One region of the Ornithinibacillus liuyingii genome, then DNA from elsewhere that is predicted to be linked to it. Evidence: predicted binding sites of a transcription regulator. Region 1 holds the regulator's gene; each other region holds the start of a gene.

Region 1 (4,425 bases):
TATGATGAACTTCTGGATGGCCTGGCGTCCTAGAACCCCACTGGCGAAACTCCTTTAAATCTTCTATTGTTACGTCATAGCCCGATAAATGTAACAGACTGTACAGTAGCATTGATCCATGTCCAGCAGATAATACAAACCGGTCGCGGTTAAACCATTTAGAATTTTTAGGATTGTGATTCATTATGTCTGCCCATAACGTATACGCCATTGGAGAAGCACCCATTGGTAATCCAGGATGTCCTGAATTAGCTTTTTCTATGGCATCAATGGATAGGGTGCGAATTGCATTAATGGACATTTGCTCTATATTAGTAGACATACGTAATACTCCTTTCGGTCAGAAGAATAGTAATACTTGTTTTCTGTAAAATGTAGATAGTTAACAAGTACTAGTATTCCTTATTATGATATTACTATGTCTAATGTTTTTGGTTTCTTTCCTGCATGTCACGTAACTTTTTAGGAGTCACGTCATTTCCTGCTGGATCAATTACCGTCATGGTCTTCAATTGATTCTTAAAAGAGTTGCGGACATTCCCTAAATACTCTTCTCGTAGTTTTTTTCTCTCTTTTTCTTCATCCTTTGTTAGTCCTTCTGCAGTCTTTGCCTTTTTAGCCAGTGCATTAATACGATCTAATTTTTCTTTTGAAATCATCTCATAACCTCCTAGAATAAATCTATCTTATTCATCATTATTAATATTAAAAAGCAAGAACACGACACGTTCTTGCTTTTTAATATTACCTGTTCAACTTATCTGAATCAATTATTTGATATTCTTGGTATCTTCTATGGACAGTAGCCTTTGAGATAGAATATCCCAATCCAGTTAACGTCTTTGCAATTTCACTGAAGGTAAGGCCATTATTTCGTAATCGAATGATTTCCTCGATTGGTACTTCCTTTCTCTCCCTACCTGGAGCTAAATGCTGATTAGCAAGATTCTTAGCTGGATTATAGCCATTCTCTATCGCTTTTTTCATACCTCGTTTTATTTTTACATTGTGAATTTTGCGTTGGTATTCCTCCACTATACCGACAATCTGTAATACCATAGAATCTGATTCGGATAATTCTAGCTTTCCATCGTGAATCGCAGTGTAGATGGAAATATTCAACTTCGCTAATTGATGAAACAATGCTATTTTTGTATTTCCTCGACCTAATCTTGTTTCATCTTGAATAAGGAGAGCATCTGCTTGTCCACGTTCAAACGTTTCAAGCATGTCAAATATTCCATCTCGTTCTACTTCATATCCACTCGCTTGCTCCTCTATACATTTTACAACATGGAATTGATACCGATTTGCCAATTGGCATAATTCTTCCTTCTGTCTAGCTAATGACGTTTCCTGAACTTTTTTATCTGTACTTACTCTGCAGTATATAATGACATTCAATTTATTAACTCCTATTATGCACTAATTAATGATACGTATAAGAAACCTAATGTTACAGCAAAAGCAACAATATAAAATAAATCTGTCTTGTTTACTTTACCAAACATTTTTTCATCATCCCTTCTCGATTATATCACAAGAACCTTTGTTCGTATTTTTATTATATCAGAACATATGATCTTGTCAATGATTTTTCGAACGAATGTTTGCATTATATGCCATACGATGGTAAACTAGCATTAATAAATAATATGTGCGAGGTGTTTAATAGATGACAAAATTATCAACTAGACAACAAGCTATACTTGAATACATAAAAGAACAAGTCAAATTAAAAGGTTATCCACCATCTGTTAGAGAAATTGCTGAAGCAGTGGGCCTTGCCTCAAGCTCAACTGTTCACGGGCACCTCTCTAGATTAGAAAGCAAAGGTTTTATTCGCCGAGATCCTACTAAACCCCGAGCAATAGAAATACTAGATTTGGATGAAGAAAGTAATATACCTAGGGAAGAAGCTCGCTATGCACCCGTTATTGGTAAAGTAACAGCTGGTATACCTATTACTGCTGTAGAAAATATTGAAGAATTTGTGCCAGTCCCTAGCTCAACTGCAGGTCCTGATGAAAATCTATTTGTCCTAGTAATTGATGGTGAGAGTATGATTGAGGCTGGTATTTTAGACGGTGATATGGTAATAGTGAAACAACAGAGTACAGCACAAAATGGAGATATTGTTGTAGCAATGACGGAAGATGATGAAGCAACCGTAAAGCGATTTTTCAAAGAAAAAGATTATATTCGCTTACAGCCTGAAAACGCAACAATGGAACCATTAATATATAAGAATGTATCGATTCTTGGTAAAGTAGTTGGGCTTTATCGTCATATTCATTAACGATATATCGAAATACAAAAACGCATTTGCTCTTCTCTTAGCAAATGCGTTTTTAATAGGATCGGAAAGCTAGTGTAAATTCTATCAAAATAAACCGGTGAGCTAGGAGGATTCTCCTATACTCACCGGTTTTCTTTTCTATTAGTAGTTAGTTAAATATTGATCTCTTTCCCATGGATGTACGCTTGTGCGGAACATATCCCATTCGATTTCTTTTGCTTCAATATAATGTTCAAATAGATGCTCCCCTAATGCTTCTACAATAACTTCATCATTTTTAAGTTCTTGTAATGCATCAATTAGCGATGATGGTAAATCTTTAATTCCAACTTCATCACGTTCTTCTTTTGTCATAACATAAATATTACGATCAACCGCAGGTGGTGGTGTCATATTGTTACGGATTCCATCAAGTCCCGCTGCTAATAAAACAGATAATGCCATATATGGATTAGCTGCTGGATCAACACTTCTTGCCTCAACACGTGTACTTAAACCACGAGAGTTTGGAATACGCATAAGACAGCTTCTGTTTGCTGCAGACCATGCAACATAGCTTGGTGCTTCATAGCCAGGTACTAGACGCTTATATGAGTTAACTGTTGGATTGGTTATCGCTGTAAATCCAGTAGCGTGCTTTACAATACCTGCAATAAATTGATAGGCTGTGTCACTTAATTCTAAATCTCCACTCGGGTTGTAGAATGCATTTTCTCCACCTTTAAATAGGGACATGTTAGTATGCATTCCAGAACCGTTTACTCCAAATAATGGCTTAGGCATAAACGTTGCGTGAAGATTATGTTTTCTAGCAATTGTCTTAACAACTAGCTTAAACGTTTGAATATCATCCGCATGTTTTAATGCATCAGAATATTTAAAGTCAATTTCATGTTGTCCAGGGGCAACCTCATGGTGAGATGCTTCAATCTCAAAGCCCATTTCTTCTAGTTCTAATACAATATCACGACGGCAATTTTCCCCTAAATCAGTAGGCGCTAAATCAAAATATCCACCATGGTCGTTTAGTTCTAAAGAAGGATCTCCCTTTTCATCTAATTTAAATAGGAAGAATTCCGGTTCAGTTCCAATATTGAAAGCATCAAAGCCAAGCTCTTCCATTTTCTTCAAATTACGTTTTAAGTTATAACGTGGGCACCCTTCAAATGGTGTACCATCAGGACGATAGATATCACAAATAAAACGGGCAACTTTTCCTTTTTCTGAAGTCCAAGGGAACACGACAAATGTATCTAAATCTGGATATAAATACATGTCAGATTCTTCAATACGCACAAATCCCTCAATAGATGAGCCATCAAACATCATTTTGTTATCAAGTGCTTTCTCTAATTGACTTAATGGGATTTCCACATTTTTAATTGTTCCTAGCATGTCTGTAAATTGAAGTCGAATAAATTTAACATTTTCTTCTTTGATTTTTCTTTCAATCTCTTCTCTCGAGTAACCCATAAATTTCTCTCCTCCTAAATTATAATCAGTATATTTTATAGGAATTCACTTCCCCTATACCTACCTATTCACAAAAAATCTAGCAAGTTCCCCTTGTCGTAGATTAGCTTTACCAAATCGATTCGCTTCGGTAATTTCTTGTCTTAAAATCGCTCGAAGCTCCTTATCTGTTAGAACAGATTTCTTCTCTTTTGGTAATGCTTTTTCCTTTTCTTCTGTTTTTTCTACATTAGAATCTTCATCAGTTAGTAATAATTTAATCCCTGCAAGGTTTAGACCTTTATCTAGATAATTCTTAATTTCTAGTAGACGATCTACATCATTGAATGAGAATAGTCGCTGATTCCCTTTTGTTCGCTCTGGATGAATTAAATCATTTTCTTCATAGTAGCGAATTTGCCTTGCGGTTAACTCGGTAAGCTTCATTACAATACCGATTCCAAACAAAGGCATGGAGCGTCGATCCTTATCATTCATGACTATGACCTCCCTTATCTACAAAATTATTATAATAAATGTCAGTTATTCTGTCAACCAGATGTTAGGAAACTTAACATATACCATGTATGTTAAGTTCAACCGTTATTTCTTATCTATAATAGCTTGTACAGCTTCCATTAACGCAATCTTTACATGAGCATACGTAAGTCCAC
Region 2 (4,425 bases), on a different contig from region 1:
TGTGAAAAGGTGGATATTTTATCGTATAGTTTTGGAAAAGTAGAACGACTCGTCTCTGCTACGTATTTAAATTGGATTAAAATGGTCCCTAAAGCGTACGATGTGCTTTATAATCGACTTGCTGTAAAAAATCAAACAAAACGATCTAGACAGCGCTTATATGAAGCGATGTTCATAGCGTTTTTTAAGAAATTAATGAAAGAAACAGAACCAAGAATTTTATTCTGTACACACTGTCTTCCTTCCAATATTGCTAGTGTTTTAAAGCAAAAAGGAAAGTTACATGCAATTACAGTGAATGTGTATACCGATTTCTTTATTAACCGTGTATGGGGGATTGCTGGTATTGATTATCATATCGTTCCATCCATAACGGTCAAGAAATTTTTATTAGATTTAGGTGTAGACGAGGAGAGGATTTTTGTAACAGGAATACCAGTACATCCAGTATTCCGTATTCCTTATCAGAAAAAAAGTAATGGGAAGCTACATGTATTAATTACAGGCGGAAGTTTAGGGATAGCATCAATGGACAAACTAATCCCTAGTCATCCGGAAATAAAATACACGGTTTTATGTGGGCACAATGAAAAGCTTTATCAAGATCTTTCAGAATGGAACCACCCATATGTCCAGCCCATTCGGTATGTGGATAGCAAAGCGAGAATGAATGAGCTATATAATCAAGTTGACGCAGTTATTACCAAGCCTGGAGGGGTAACAATTAGTGAATGCTTAATGAAACGAATCCCAATTTTCACTTGTAATGCCTTACCTGGTCAAGAAAAAGTAAATGAAATGGAATTAGCTAAATTAGGCATCGTTAATCAAATAAACCCATTCGAAAGAAGTATCGAGTTGCAAGTGAAGGAATTTTTCCAGGATAACAAAAGACAACTTATGTACGAGGAAAATCTAAACTTATATCATGAATATGTAGAAAGAAATTCGTTGTCTGAAATATTATTAACTATTTGTAAGGCATAGAGTTTAGTCGTGTCTATAATTTTATTAGGTAGACGAAAGGGGTGTAAAGAATATTTTACATCCTTTTCGTCTGTTTTTATAATAAGGATGTAAAAACTATTTGACATATAGTCGAATATGAAGGTGAAAATAAGATGAGAAATCGAATTAAAGAATTTCGGGAAAAAATGAATCTTTCTCAAGGAAAGGTTGCAGACTTATGCAATGTTAGTAGGCAGACAATTAATGCAATTGAAAACGACAAATATGATCCTAGCTTACAGTTGGCATTTGATTTAGCGAGTGTATTAGGAGTTAAGGTTGATGAATTATTTATAAGTGAAAGGAAGTAACATACTAGTTTCGTTAGTTATAATTCCTGTTGTACTATTTGTATGAGTTTTATAGACCTCTTGATAATGAATGGGAAAAGCTATTAAGTAAAAGTCTACACCTTGACCTAGCTTATCGGAAGCCATTCCCTGATATAATATTTATATAGCTTTAAAGAACCCGAACTACTTAGATTTCAATTCATGACTTCTTAGCGTAGTTCGGGTTTTTTATAGAAAAAAATCAATTATACGATGTACCTTGTCTAAATTCTTGAATACTTAGGGAAAAATAGTTAGTATGTATATATAGCAAAAAAAACGAATGTTAGTTCGCATTTTATGGTGATATATAGTGGTAGAATATGGTACACTGAAATAAGGTTAAGGACGGAGGGAGACAATGGAACTTAATAAGTTCGAACTGGTTTCAAAATATGAGCCAAAGGGAGACCAACCAAATGCTATAAAAGAATTAGTAGAGAAGGTGCTTGCAGGGCAGCGCCATCAAACATTGCTAGGAGCAACAGGTACGGGTAAGACGTTTACCGTATCCAATGTGGTTAAAGAGATTAACCGTCCAACATTAGTCATTGCTCATAATAAAACATTGGCTGGTCAATTATATAGTGAGTTTAAGGAGTTTTTTCCGAATAATGCAGTGGAGTATTTTGTAAGCTATTATGATTATTATCAACCAGAGGCATATGTCCCTTCCACCGATACATTTATTGAGAAAGATGCCAGTATAAATGATGAAATTGACAAACTACGTCACTCGGCGACATCAGCCCTTTTTGAACGAAATGATGTGTTAATTGTGGCGAGTGTATCTTGTATATATGGATTAGGTAATCCAGAAGAATATAGTGCACAAGTGTTATCACTTCGTATGGGAATGGAAAAAGACCGTGACCAATTACTTAGAGACTTAGTCAATATACAATATGCACGTAATGATATTGATTTCCAGCGTGGAACATTCCGTGTACGAGGAGATTCCGTTGAAATTATTCCCGCTTCACGGGAAGAACATTGTATAAGAATTGAATTTTTTGGTGATGAAATCGATAGAATTCGTGAAGTTGATGCTTTAACCGGTGAAATTATTGGTGATCGTGAACATGTTGCCATTTTTCCAGCATCCCACTTCGTAACTCGCGAGGAAAAATTGAAGCTTGCGATTGCTAATATTGAGAAAGAATTGGAAGAACGTCTTGAAGAGTTACGTGGACAGAATAAGCTTTTAGAAGCACAACGACTCGAACAACGAACTAATTACGATTTAGAAATGATGCGTGAGATGGGCTTTTGTTCGGGGATAGAGAACTATTCAAGACATCTAACATTACGAGAAGCAGGTGCCACACCGTATACACTACTAGATTATTTTCCTAAAGATTTCTTAGTTGTCGTGGATGAATCCCATGTAACCTTACCACAAATTCGTGGTATGTATAACGGTGACCAGGCAAGAAAGCAAGTCCTTGTGGATCATGGATTTCGCTTGCCGTCCGCTTTAGATAATCGTCCATTGAAGTTCGAGGAGTTTGATAATAAAGTAAATCAAATTATCTTTGTATCAGCGACACCTGGTCCTTATGAATTAGAACATACTCCTAAGATGACCGAGCAGATTATTCGACCTACTGGTTTACTAGATCCGAAAGTCGAGGTTCGTCCAATTGATGGACAAATCGATGATTTAATTGCGGAGATAAATACTCGTACAGAGAAGAATGAACGCGTATTAGTGACAACATTAACGAAGAAAATGTCAGAGGACTTAACCGATTATCTCAAAGAAATTGGAATTAAAGTGGCATATTTGCATAGTGAAATTAAAACCCTTGAACGAATTGAAGTAATCCGAGATCTTCGTGTAGGTAAATATGATGTTCTTATAGGAATTAACTTACTTCGAGAAGGGTTAGATATTCCAGAAGTTTCATTGGTGGCTATTTTAGATGCGGATAAAGAAGGCTTCCTACGCTCAGAGCGCTCCCTAATCCAAACTATGGGTCGTGCTGCACGTAATGCAAATGGCCAAGTAATCATGTATGCGGATAAGATTACTGATTCGATGCAAAAAGCAATCGATGAAACGGAGCGACGCCGTAAAATCCAAATGGAATACAATCAGAAGCATCATATCACACCGACAACTATTAAAAAAGATGTTCGTGATGTTATAAGGGCGACAGTAGCTTCAGAAGATGAGGCAGGCTATGAAACGAAGACAAAGAGCCTAGCCAAATTAACGAAGAAAGAAAGAGAAAAGGTTATCGAAAGTATGGAAAAAGAGATGCGCGAAGCTGCCAAAGCGCTTGATTTTGAAAAGGCTGCTGAATTAAGAGATATACTATTTGAACTTAAAGCGGAAGGATGACCGATGAATGCCAAGTAAAACGATTGATATTAAAGGTGCAAGGGCACACAACTTGAAAAATGTTGATATATCCATACCTAAAAATAAGCTAGTAGTCGTAACTGGTCTATCTGGTTCCGGAAAATCATCGCTAGCCTTTGATACGATTTATGCGGAGGGGCAAAGACGCTATGTGGAGTCATTGTCAGCGTATGCTCGTCAATTTTTAGGACAAATGGAAAAGGCAGATGTGGACACGATTGATGGATTATCTCCAGCCATTGCGATTGATCAAAAAACGACTAGTAGAAATCCACGATCAACGGTTGGGACGGTAACAGAGATCTATGATTATTTACGATTGCTATATGCAAGAATCGGACGTCCAGTTTGTCCTAATCATGGTATCGAGATTTCTTCCCAAACGGTTCAACAAATGGTAGATCGTATTATGGAATACCCGGAGAGAACGAAAATGCAGCTCCTAGCACCTGTTGTATCAGGTAGAAAAGGTGAACATATCAAGGTTTTAGAAAAGCTGAAAAAAGAAGGTTTTGTTCGGATTCGTGTGGATAAAGAGATGCGCGAGGTTACAGAAGATATTAAGTTAGAAAAAAATAAAAAGCATACGATTGAAGTCGTAGTCGATCGTGTCATCGTGAAACCAGGTATCGAAACAAGATTGAGTGATTCGCTTGAAACGGCATTGAACCTAGGGGAAGGTAAAGTAGTAGTTGATGTCATGGGGGAAGAGGAGCT
Region 3 (4,425 bases), on a different contig from region 1:
TTTATTAACCATATATGAATTTTTTCTGCGATTATAATAAAAAATACCAATGCCTAGAAGAATTAGAATAATAGCAATTGGAAGTATGTTCCACATGTGTTTATGAATGAAAACAAATACAACATTCCAATTACTCCCTAATTGGTTACCTAACACGATAAACGTAGTTACCCAAATAACGGCTCCACTATAAGCAAACAGAGCGAAACGTCTAAATGGAAAGTTGGAGATTCCACCGATATATGCTGCTACATGTCTTACTCCCGGAACGAAATAGCAGATTACTAGGACAAACGATCCAAACCGATTAAATAATCTATTCGTTCGATTAATCATCTTTTCATTGATAAAGAATTTCGAGCCAAATTTTCTTAGGAAGGGTTCTCCCAATTTAATACCAAGGAAATAACTGATGGTAATACCGCATACTGCCCCGGAGAGCGCTGCTATATATGTTAGTACATAGTCCATATTCCCTAATGAGATAACGTATCCAAGATAGGTTAGCAACACCTCATCTGGTACAGGTAGCCCAATAATTCCTAAGGTTAATAGAATGAATATGGCTATGTAGCCATATTGATTAATGAAATCAAGCCAATTTTCCATAAGTATCCCGCTTTCTTTTCTCTCTCTAAAGCATCAAAATTTAAGGTTTATGTATTAATTATACTATATTGGTCAAGTTTATATAAGATGAGTCGATGAATTTATAAAATTTTGTACGGCAGGAATGTCTTGTACGCAATTTAGAATGTAACTTTTAGGAACGGTTTAAAATGGAATTGTACTTAGTGTGAGGCGTATAGAAGATATCCATACTAGTAGAAAAGGAGGGCATAACAGTGAAAAAAAGAAAGAAAAGTCCAGAGCTGGAGACTTTTACATTACTAAATCCTAATTTCTTGTTATCGGTAGAGGAAAACCACGTGGAAACAAATCAAGAAAAAATATTCTCAGATGGAAATATTTCTGAAAATCTTCTAAATGAGGAATAAAAAGTGGCTAATATTTTATTTTGTTGAAACTTGTCGCTGGTATGTTTCAATTTATAAAAAAATCTGTTAAATTAAATGTAGCCTCACCCTTTCATCTAAATATGAAAGGATGATTAAATAATGAATATGGAAGAATTGTATTCCCCATTACATGAAATTACTCCATTAACCTTAGCAGTTGTTGCTAAACAGGATGAAGCTGGAAATGTTCGTACCTATGTTCTTGAGGAAGAAACGGAATATACGGTGGAACAATCTCCAAGTAAGCTTATCGATTATGCTTGCAGATTCTTTGGCTCAAGTCTCAAAGGCAGACAGGATGGAACTAGAGATATTTGTGGTATAACACATAAAGCGCCAATTTCAATCGATCCTTCTAGCGGCATGTACTTCTTTCCTACGACATCACCCACCAATGCAAAATGCTCGTGGATTGCCCATTCGCATATTGATCATGTAACACGTACAAGGGATAAAACTGATATCGTGTTTAAAAATGGAAAAAAACTGAGTCTTGATGCGTCTTATGGCTCCGTCATGAATCAAATTCATCGTACGGCACAATTTCGGTATCAATTAGACAACCGAATCAAGCATTTGCAGCTGCATAAGACTGGCCCTCGGCCAAAGCCTTCAACATAATGTCCTGTACAATTTCCTCAACTTTTTTTCGTATAGCCGGGTTAAAGTAATTTCGTTTTTCCTCTTTTCCTCTACATAAAAAGAGGTAGGAAGAAAAAGAGTCATTTTTATTAATTAGCATTACTTGGAGCTTTTTCGCTTCCATTTTTCTCCGTAATTGTCTACGTTCGTCAAGTGCATTTGCATTCATCTTTTCTAAGAGCTGTATATATGGTTCTTTTATTTTGAAGGCCCCCTTTTGGATGTGCTGAATATCCTGCTGAATTACGACAATTGCCATCGAAAGAAAAAGAAAGCGTGAAGCGATTTTTAATTCTTCATCTGTTAGATAGCGCATAAATCCCCCTCCAAACAAGAACATTTGTTCTTATTATACGCCAATGTATTTAAAAAATACACTATAAAGGTTAAAAAATTAATTGGTAAATATCGGGAAGGGTGAGGCTATACTTATAATGGCGTTAGTTAGAAAGAATATATCTTTCGTTAAGCTTTTCATAAAATGAAATTTACATTACAATAAAGTTGTACATTTAGGCTTTGGATAGGGAGTCTTACTAGATGAATTTATACAGTATCATAACAGACTGGAAAATCGCTTTACAAAATGACGAATTAGATCAATATATAATGGAACTGCTTCGAAGTTATGAAAGCTTGGGCCCATTACCGGGAATATTGCTTCCATTTATCGAAGCATTTCTTCCTTTCTTACCTCTAGTAGTTTTTGTAATGGCAAACGCTGCTGCCTATGGATTACTGGAAGGATTTCTTTTATCCTGGGCAGGATCTAGTTTAGGTTCGATTATGTTATTTTTAATCATACGGAAACTCGGTGATAAGAAAATCTTTGTCTCAGTACGTAAAAATAAACAAGTCCAAAAGGTAACAAGCTGGTTAGAGAGACACGGATTTGGACCATTGTTCCTACTAATGTGCTTCCCATTTTCACCATCGTCCGTAATCAATGTTGTTGCAGGGTTATCTAATATTAATGTGTACCAATTTATATTAGCGGTATTACTTGGTAAATCTGTCATGATATTCTCTATTTCCTATATTGGTTCAAGTATCGTGTCATTTGCCCAAAACCCAATAAAAACCATCATTGTAGGTGCTTGTATTGTTTTATTCTGGATTGTTGGGAAGCTTATTGAGAAGAAGCTACATCAAAAATCGAAGCAAAAAGAGGTACCAGATTCGGAAGAAGTTAAATAGCAATAAAAAAACAAAACTTCTGTATGGAATAATATAAACAGGAGTTTTTTTCATTAGATGTTAAAGGGGGTATTATTTGTGGGACTACGCTTTATATTAGGGAGATCAGGCACAAACAAAAGTGAGATAGCATTTGAGGAAATAAAAGAAAAATCGACCGCTAATCCACAAGGTCCGCCAATATTTTATATTGTTCCGGATCAAATGACCTTTGAGCAGGAATATGCATTATTCCGAGATGAATCGTTTCAAGGTAGTGCACGTACACAGGTTACAAGCTTTTCTCGATTAGCGTGGCTAATCCTGCAGGAAACAGGGGGAGCAACAAGACAATTTATTAGTTCTGTTGGAATACAGATGATGCTCCGTAAAATTATAGAAGAAAAAGAAGGGGAATGGAACGTATTCCAAAAAGCGGTTGAGAAACAAGGATTTTTAACCCAATTGGAAAAAATGATTACTGAATTTAAACGTTACGAAATTACACCAGATACATTATTAGCACATAAATATCAAATAAATCAGTATGCTCATAAAGAACCAGGGGAAAGAGCATTGGTAAATAAGCTAGATGATTTGCATTATATTTATAAAGAATTAGGACAGGCTTTAGCCAATGACTATATTGATAGTGAGGATCAATTAACATTACTGGCGGAAAAAATCCAAGAAGCAAAGAGTTTAGAAGGAGCGGAGATTTATTTTGAAGGGTTTCACCGTTTTACCCCGAAAGAACTAGTCGTCGTAGAGGCACTTTTAACGAAATGCGAACGGATAACCGTTACATTGACTGTTGATGATGCAGAGAATCCTAATTTATCTGATATGGATTTGTTTTATCAAACGAAAGAAACTTATCAAGTTTTAAAACAGATGGCGGAAACGAATCAAATTAAGGTTGAAAATAGTATAATTCTAAATCCGATAGATGGTATTTTTTATGACAAGCCTTATTTCGCACACTTGGAGGCAAACTTTGATGTTCGACCTGCACCAAAGTATGATGGGAAGGCACCGATTCAAATTGCTGAAGCGGTGCATCCACGTGCTGAAATAGAAGGGGTAGCACAGGAAATATTGCGATTAGTACGTGAGAAAAATTATCGATATCGTGATATAGCGGTGTTGATCCGCCAAACTGAAACATACCAGGATATTATTGGAACGATTTTTGAAGACTATAATATTCCAGTATTTATTGATGAAAAGCGAAGCATGCTAAATCATGCTTTAATTGAGTTTATTCGTTCTGCACTAGAAGTGGTCGATGCTAATTGGCGTTATGATGCTGTGTTTCGCATGCTGAAAACGGGATTTATACCAGCATCAGATGAGGAATATCCATTAACCAATGATGCGATTGATGAATTAGAGAATTATGTTATTGAATATGGTATCCGGTCGAGAAAGCAGTGGTTAAGTGAAAAGGATTGGATTTTCCAACGATTCCGTGGATTTAATCGTGTCGCTCAAACAGATGCAGAAATAGAAATGCAAACACGAATTAATCATTATCGAAATCAAGTTGTTCGGGCCCTAGGAGCATTTGATGAGCAAATTCGTAGTG
Region 4 (4,425 bases), on a different contig from region 1:
TTTTTCCATAACTTCCTTTCCAATTGTAGTTTCCTTTAACCATTAGTATACCAGGGTTTTGATATCCTTTTTCTTCTTTTAAATACTCTACTGCAATTTCTTCTGATTCTATAATTTTTTTAGGATTTCCATAGATAAAAGCACTATAAGTACTATATAAAGTTCCTATCGCTTGAATTACTAGGGTTATCACAAAGGTTATTTTGACATATTTTGACATTTTCTCACGGCCTTTAAGTATATGCATAATGTATATGAGGTGTTCATTTTTTCAATTTGGGGTGAGGAGAGAATATGAATAACACTATCAATAATTACTCAGTTAATAAGATAGCTTACTTAATTATCTATTTCACCCTGTAAAATAATCGAGTCAAATAGCCAAAAAATGATTGCAGCTGATCCACTAATAACATAGTACGAAGTCATAATAAATGGGTTACCAACATCATCCATTAAAAAGAATACAATAGCAGAGGCTACCAGTGCGCCTACAACATAAACTAGCAAGTATGGGATATAAAACTTTTTAGGTTTCAAGCTAAGCATAATCTGGATCGTAGAAGCAAAAAGTAAGTAAAAGAGGAAGTAAATTATAGTATACATAACTGTATAACCAAAAACAAAGCTATGAAAAGTTATTACAACTGTCAGTATACCTAGAGTCACTGCTGATAGAAGAGAACAAAGAATCGAGAAGGAGATAACTAAATCCAGATCAAGGTCCTTTAATTTTTTCATACCTTCACACCCTATCTCTATCATACTATAACTATTATATAGGAACCAATACATATTTTAAATAGATGAAATTATTAGGTAAGGTATGAAGGTAAGTATATAAATAACAAACAATAAGGTGGATACTTTTGTGTATCTTGATTCAAACAGATTACGTAAACCATGATTAATAATCCCCGAAATGAAAACGCAAAAGCATAAGCCTAAAGCACTTATAGACACAATAAATAATAGTTGTTCCATTAGATAACCCGCCTTTCTAACTAATTGTTAATTTAATCTTAGCAAGAGGCAGTTCGTATACAAAATCGAATTATATAACAAATAATGATATGGTGTGACAGTATTGTCACACCATATCATTCAGTTTTAACTAACCCTACCTGGTTTCCGGTACCAGGTTTGCCGGGAGTTCGAATCCCTTTTAATCGCGTCAAAAAAGCAATGGATTAAGTATTTCTTATCCCCCCTTGCCCTTTTTGAGAAAAATAAAGTTTGCAAACCTCTTCTTAACTACATACCCAAACATAAGTCATTCCCATCAAAATTCAATTTACTCTGATACATTTCTAGTCTTCTAAGTGCAAAATCAAATTCAACATTAAAAATGCTTATAATATCCGTTACAGTAGGTGTGTGTATTTTTTCCAACATAAAGGTTGGAACGCAAAAGTGATAAGCAAAATGGTTCGCTTGCCATTCTTGAAGGTCCTTAAAGGATTTTTTCATGGTCAGCTGGTTACCGAAATGCCTTAAATAATGACAGATTTCATGCCCGAATAATTGCCATTGTTTTTGTTTAGTATCATATTGAAGAATAATGTTATTACCATATCTATAGGTAGAAGAACTGTAATAAAGATTAATCCCAAGTTTATTGGCTATTTCTTCTATATCTAATTGTTCAGGACGGCTAATGGATAAATTATGATATAAGTTGAAAACATAATCTTCTAAATGTGTATACATTTCATTCCCCCTATGTTGAATAATACGAATATATGTTCTGTTTTATAGTAAAAGATTAGGCGTGCAAGTTGCACCCCTTTAAAAGTCCATGTATGAAATTAACTTTATTCTTTTTAGTAAGTGATATTTTTCAAAAATATGATTCTAATGCGATCTAATCTTCTTTATTTCTTACTTAATTTAAATTTTATAAATTCATATACCTCTTCTAATTGTTCTGGTGTCATGTTGGCAAGGTCATTAAACATCAAATCCGCTTCATGGAATTCGCTAGTAATCTTATCGATGATTTTAACCTTCTGAAGCTCTTCAGGATCCGGATTGGAATAAAGCAAATCGGAACTACTGATTTTTTTCTCAGGTGCAAACCCAGCCATTATGAAGAGGTCATCCAAATTTAGGTCTAGCTTCTCAGCCAATACTCGCAAGGTGGGTTTAGAAGGAATGTGTTCTCCACGTTCAATTTTACTTAAATGGGAGAAACTGATACCTGTCTTTTCGGATAGAGCACGTAAAGACATTCTGTTATGTTCTTTACGATAATTCCTCAAAAACTCTCCAATTTTATTATTATCTACCATACTTATCACCACTGGTTCCTCGACTTATTTGTTATTGTATCGTAAAACAACACAAAAATAAAGAAAAATCTATTATGTGTTGACATTTAACACTAAATAGATTATCTTAGTGTCAAGATACAACACGTAGGGACACCCATTTCTAAAAAGGAGGTCATACTATGCCAATTTATAATAGGCTTTTATAGCTTTCAAAGAGGAAAATGTGTCAGAACACAACGTGGGGGGAGTATATTCTTAACACTAAATCGATACAAAATAGTTAGCAACTCTCTAATTATCAATGGAGAGTATTTTCATAAAAGTTATGTGTCAAAAAACAACACAAAAAGATGTCATCTATTAACAATAGTACGCATACTATGAATGTTTGATAGACCTTATAAATTAGCAAGAGCAGTAGACTTAGCCGAAATATATCTTATTGAAACTACAATTAGATTGTGAGATTCAAGAACAACCAAAAAATAGTAATAGGATAGTTTGTGAGAAGTATAGATAGAGGAGTGAGGTAGATGGCTAGATTTAGAATGGTGCATACGGAGTTCTGGGATGATCCTAAAGTGGTAGAGGAAATGACACCTGAGGATAAGTACTTTTTTCTATATCTCTTAACGAACGCAAACACGACACAAATTGGTATATATCAGATAACCAAAAAACAAATGGTATTTGATACTGGCTATTCTTTAGAAAGTATAAACGCACTGTTAGATAGATTCATCAATCATCATGAAATTGTTGTTTATAACCCGATTACAAGAGAAATAGCATTAAGAAATTGGGGTAAATATAACTTCAATAGAGGTGGTAAACCAGTTATCGATTGTGTCAAATCAGAATTGAATCAAGTAAAGGACAAGTCCTTAATATCCTTAGTTGCAGAACGAATCGAAAAGCAAGAAATTAAAAAAATTTACGATTCGTTCTACGATGCGTCAACGATTAGTGGACAAGAAGAAGAAAATCAAGAAAAAGAAGAACAAGAAAAAGATAAAGAAAAGAAGCGTGCAACTACTTCAAATGCTATTGCCTTTTATCAAGATAATTTTGGACACTTAAGTCCACATCTTGCAGAAGAAATCCTAAGTTGGGTAAATAACCTTGGAAACGAAATGGTAATCGAAGCTTTAAGTAGATCCTTAAATAGAAATAAGCCTAACTGGGGCTATGCCAAAAGTATCTTATTATCCTGGGTAAAAAAGAATATTACGAATATCAACCAGGCTAAGGCCGAGGAAATAATGTATCCGAAACAGGTACAAAGCGAAGTTGTACCTGATTGGTTCATAAAACGTAAGGGGAACGCCAATCGTTTTTCTAAAGAACTGGAATCCAGTCGAGAGGAAGTTGCAGCTATGCTAGCCCATTATAGGAAAAGTACGGGGAGTAGCTAAATCAATTTTAAAGGAGGAATCGATATGAAAGAAATATCAATTATGATTTTATTACTAACCATTATGGTTTATGCCATTATGGTAATAATTTATCTCAACCTTTACAACAAGGCTAAAAAGAGAATTAAGCTGCTGGAAAGGGAGAACAGAATTTTATTATGGAAGAACAGGAGGAGATAATATGAGATTAAAAGATATTCCTATTAAGAGAGGTGTATTAACCATGGACATCAGTGAAAGTCAGAGCCCATTTGTAGTTGTCTATAGTCAAGGAAAGGCTAGAATTACTTATTTACCTGAACATGGTGAGACAAAGGTTGTTACACATCAAGGGAAGGTAAAGCGAATTAAGTTTGATGAAGGGGAAGAATTTTGAATAAAACAAGCTGAAAAATAGATTCTTTGAATCTTGCTAGAGTTAAAAACGGCGAATAAATCGTTCTACCAGTAAGCTGGAGGACACTGAATATTAGCTACGGCTAATGTTTAGTGGCCTCTTTTTTGTTTAAATTCATATGAAGAGTTTGGAGGAGATTAGATGGGTGAAAAAACAAAGGATAATTGGGCGGATAAGTTAATTTTAGAGTATGAACAAAGCAAGCAAGAGCTATACAAAATGAAAAACAATCTAGGAGATTCATTGCTCGATCAGTTAGATAAGACACAGATAAATAGCATGATTGAAACGGTTCAAGAAGCAATTGATTGGATGTCTACCGGTCGAGAGCCAAATAAAA

What was found. Region 1 encodes LexA, which represses DNA repair genes until DNA is damaged. Its sites were predicted from a motif close to CGAACATATGTTCG; they were not measured.
Region 2: a site for LexA is predicted at 1,621-1,634, ahead of uvrB (excinuclease ABC subunit UvrB). Genes of this name have one in related genera too.
Region 3: a site for LexA is predicted at 1,995-2,008, ahead of ACSKT4_RS15335 (YhjD family protein). Genes of this name have one in related genera too.
Region 4: a site for LexA is predicted at 1,736-1,749, ahead of ACSKT4_RS04935 (ImmA/IrrE family metallo-endopeptidase). Genes of this name have one in related genera too.

What each region holds. Positions count from the first base shown of each region.
Region 1 covers NZ_JBPWOS010000001.1:480,246-484,670, reverse strand. The annotation lists gene tkt (transketolase) at 1-322, opposite strand, end outside; gene ACSKT4_RS02425 (DUF896 domain-containing protein) at 423-659, opposite strand; gene ACSKT4_RS02420 (YneB family resolvase-like protein) at 745-1,404, opposite strand; gene lexA (transcriptional repressor LexA) at 1,676-2,299, shown strand; gene glnA (type I glutamate--ammonia ligase) at 2,441-3,772, opposite strand; gene ACSKT4_RS02405 (MerR family transcriptional regulator) at 3,833-4,249, opposite strand; gene ACSKT4_RS02400 (methionine gamma-lyase family protein) at 4,355-4,425, opposite strand, start outside.
Region 2 covers NZ_JBPWOS010000003.1:91,140-95,564, reverse strand. The annotation lists gene ACSKT4_RS05050 (MGDG synthase family glycosyltransferase) at 1-987, shown strand, start outside; gene ACSKT4_RS05045 (helix-turn-helix transcriptional regulator) at 1,122-1,319, shown strand; gene uvrB (excinuclease ABC subunit UvrB) at 1,702-3,687, shown strand; gene uvrA (excinuclease ABC subunit UvrA) at 3,695-4,425, shown strand, end outside.
Region 3 covers NZ_JBPWOS010000011.1:89,769-94,193, reverse strand. The annotation lists gene ACSKT4_RS15350 (DedA family protein) at 1-609, opposite strand, end outside; gene ACSKT4_RS15345 (hypothetical protein) at 846-998, shown strand; gene ACSKT4_RS15340 (competence protein ComK) at 1,119-1,640, shown strand; gene ACSKT4_RS15335 (YhjD family protein) at 1,588-1,977, opposite strand; gene ACSKT4_RS15330 (TVP38/TMEM64 family protein) at 2,202-2,858, shown strand; gene addB (helicase-exonuclease AddAB subunit AddB) at 2,937-4,425, shown strand, end outside.
Region 4 covers NZ_JBPWOS010000003.1:69,787-74,211, reverse strand. The annotation lists gene ACSKT4_RS04945 (hypothetical protein) at 1-220, opposite strand, end outside; gene ACSKT4_RS04940 (UPF0715 family protein) at 340-741, opposite strand; gene ACSKT4_RS04935 (ImmA/IrrE family metallo-endopeptidase) at 1,255-1,710, opposite strand; gene ACSKT4_RS04930 (helix-turn-helix domain-containing protein) at 1,875-2,291, opposite strand; gene ACSKT4_RS04925 (DnaD domain-containing protein) at 2,807-3,688, shown strand; gene ACSKT4_RS04920 (hypothetical protein) at 3,713-3,868, shown strand; gene ACSKT4_RS04915 (XtrA/YqaO family protein) at 3,870-4,064, shown strand; gene ACSKT4_RS04910 (sigma-70 family RNA polymerase sigma factor) at 4,227-4,425, shown strand, end outside.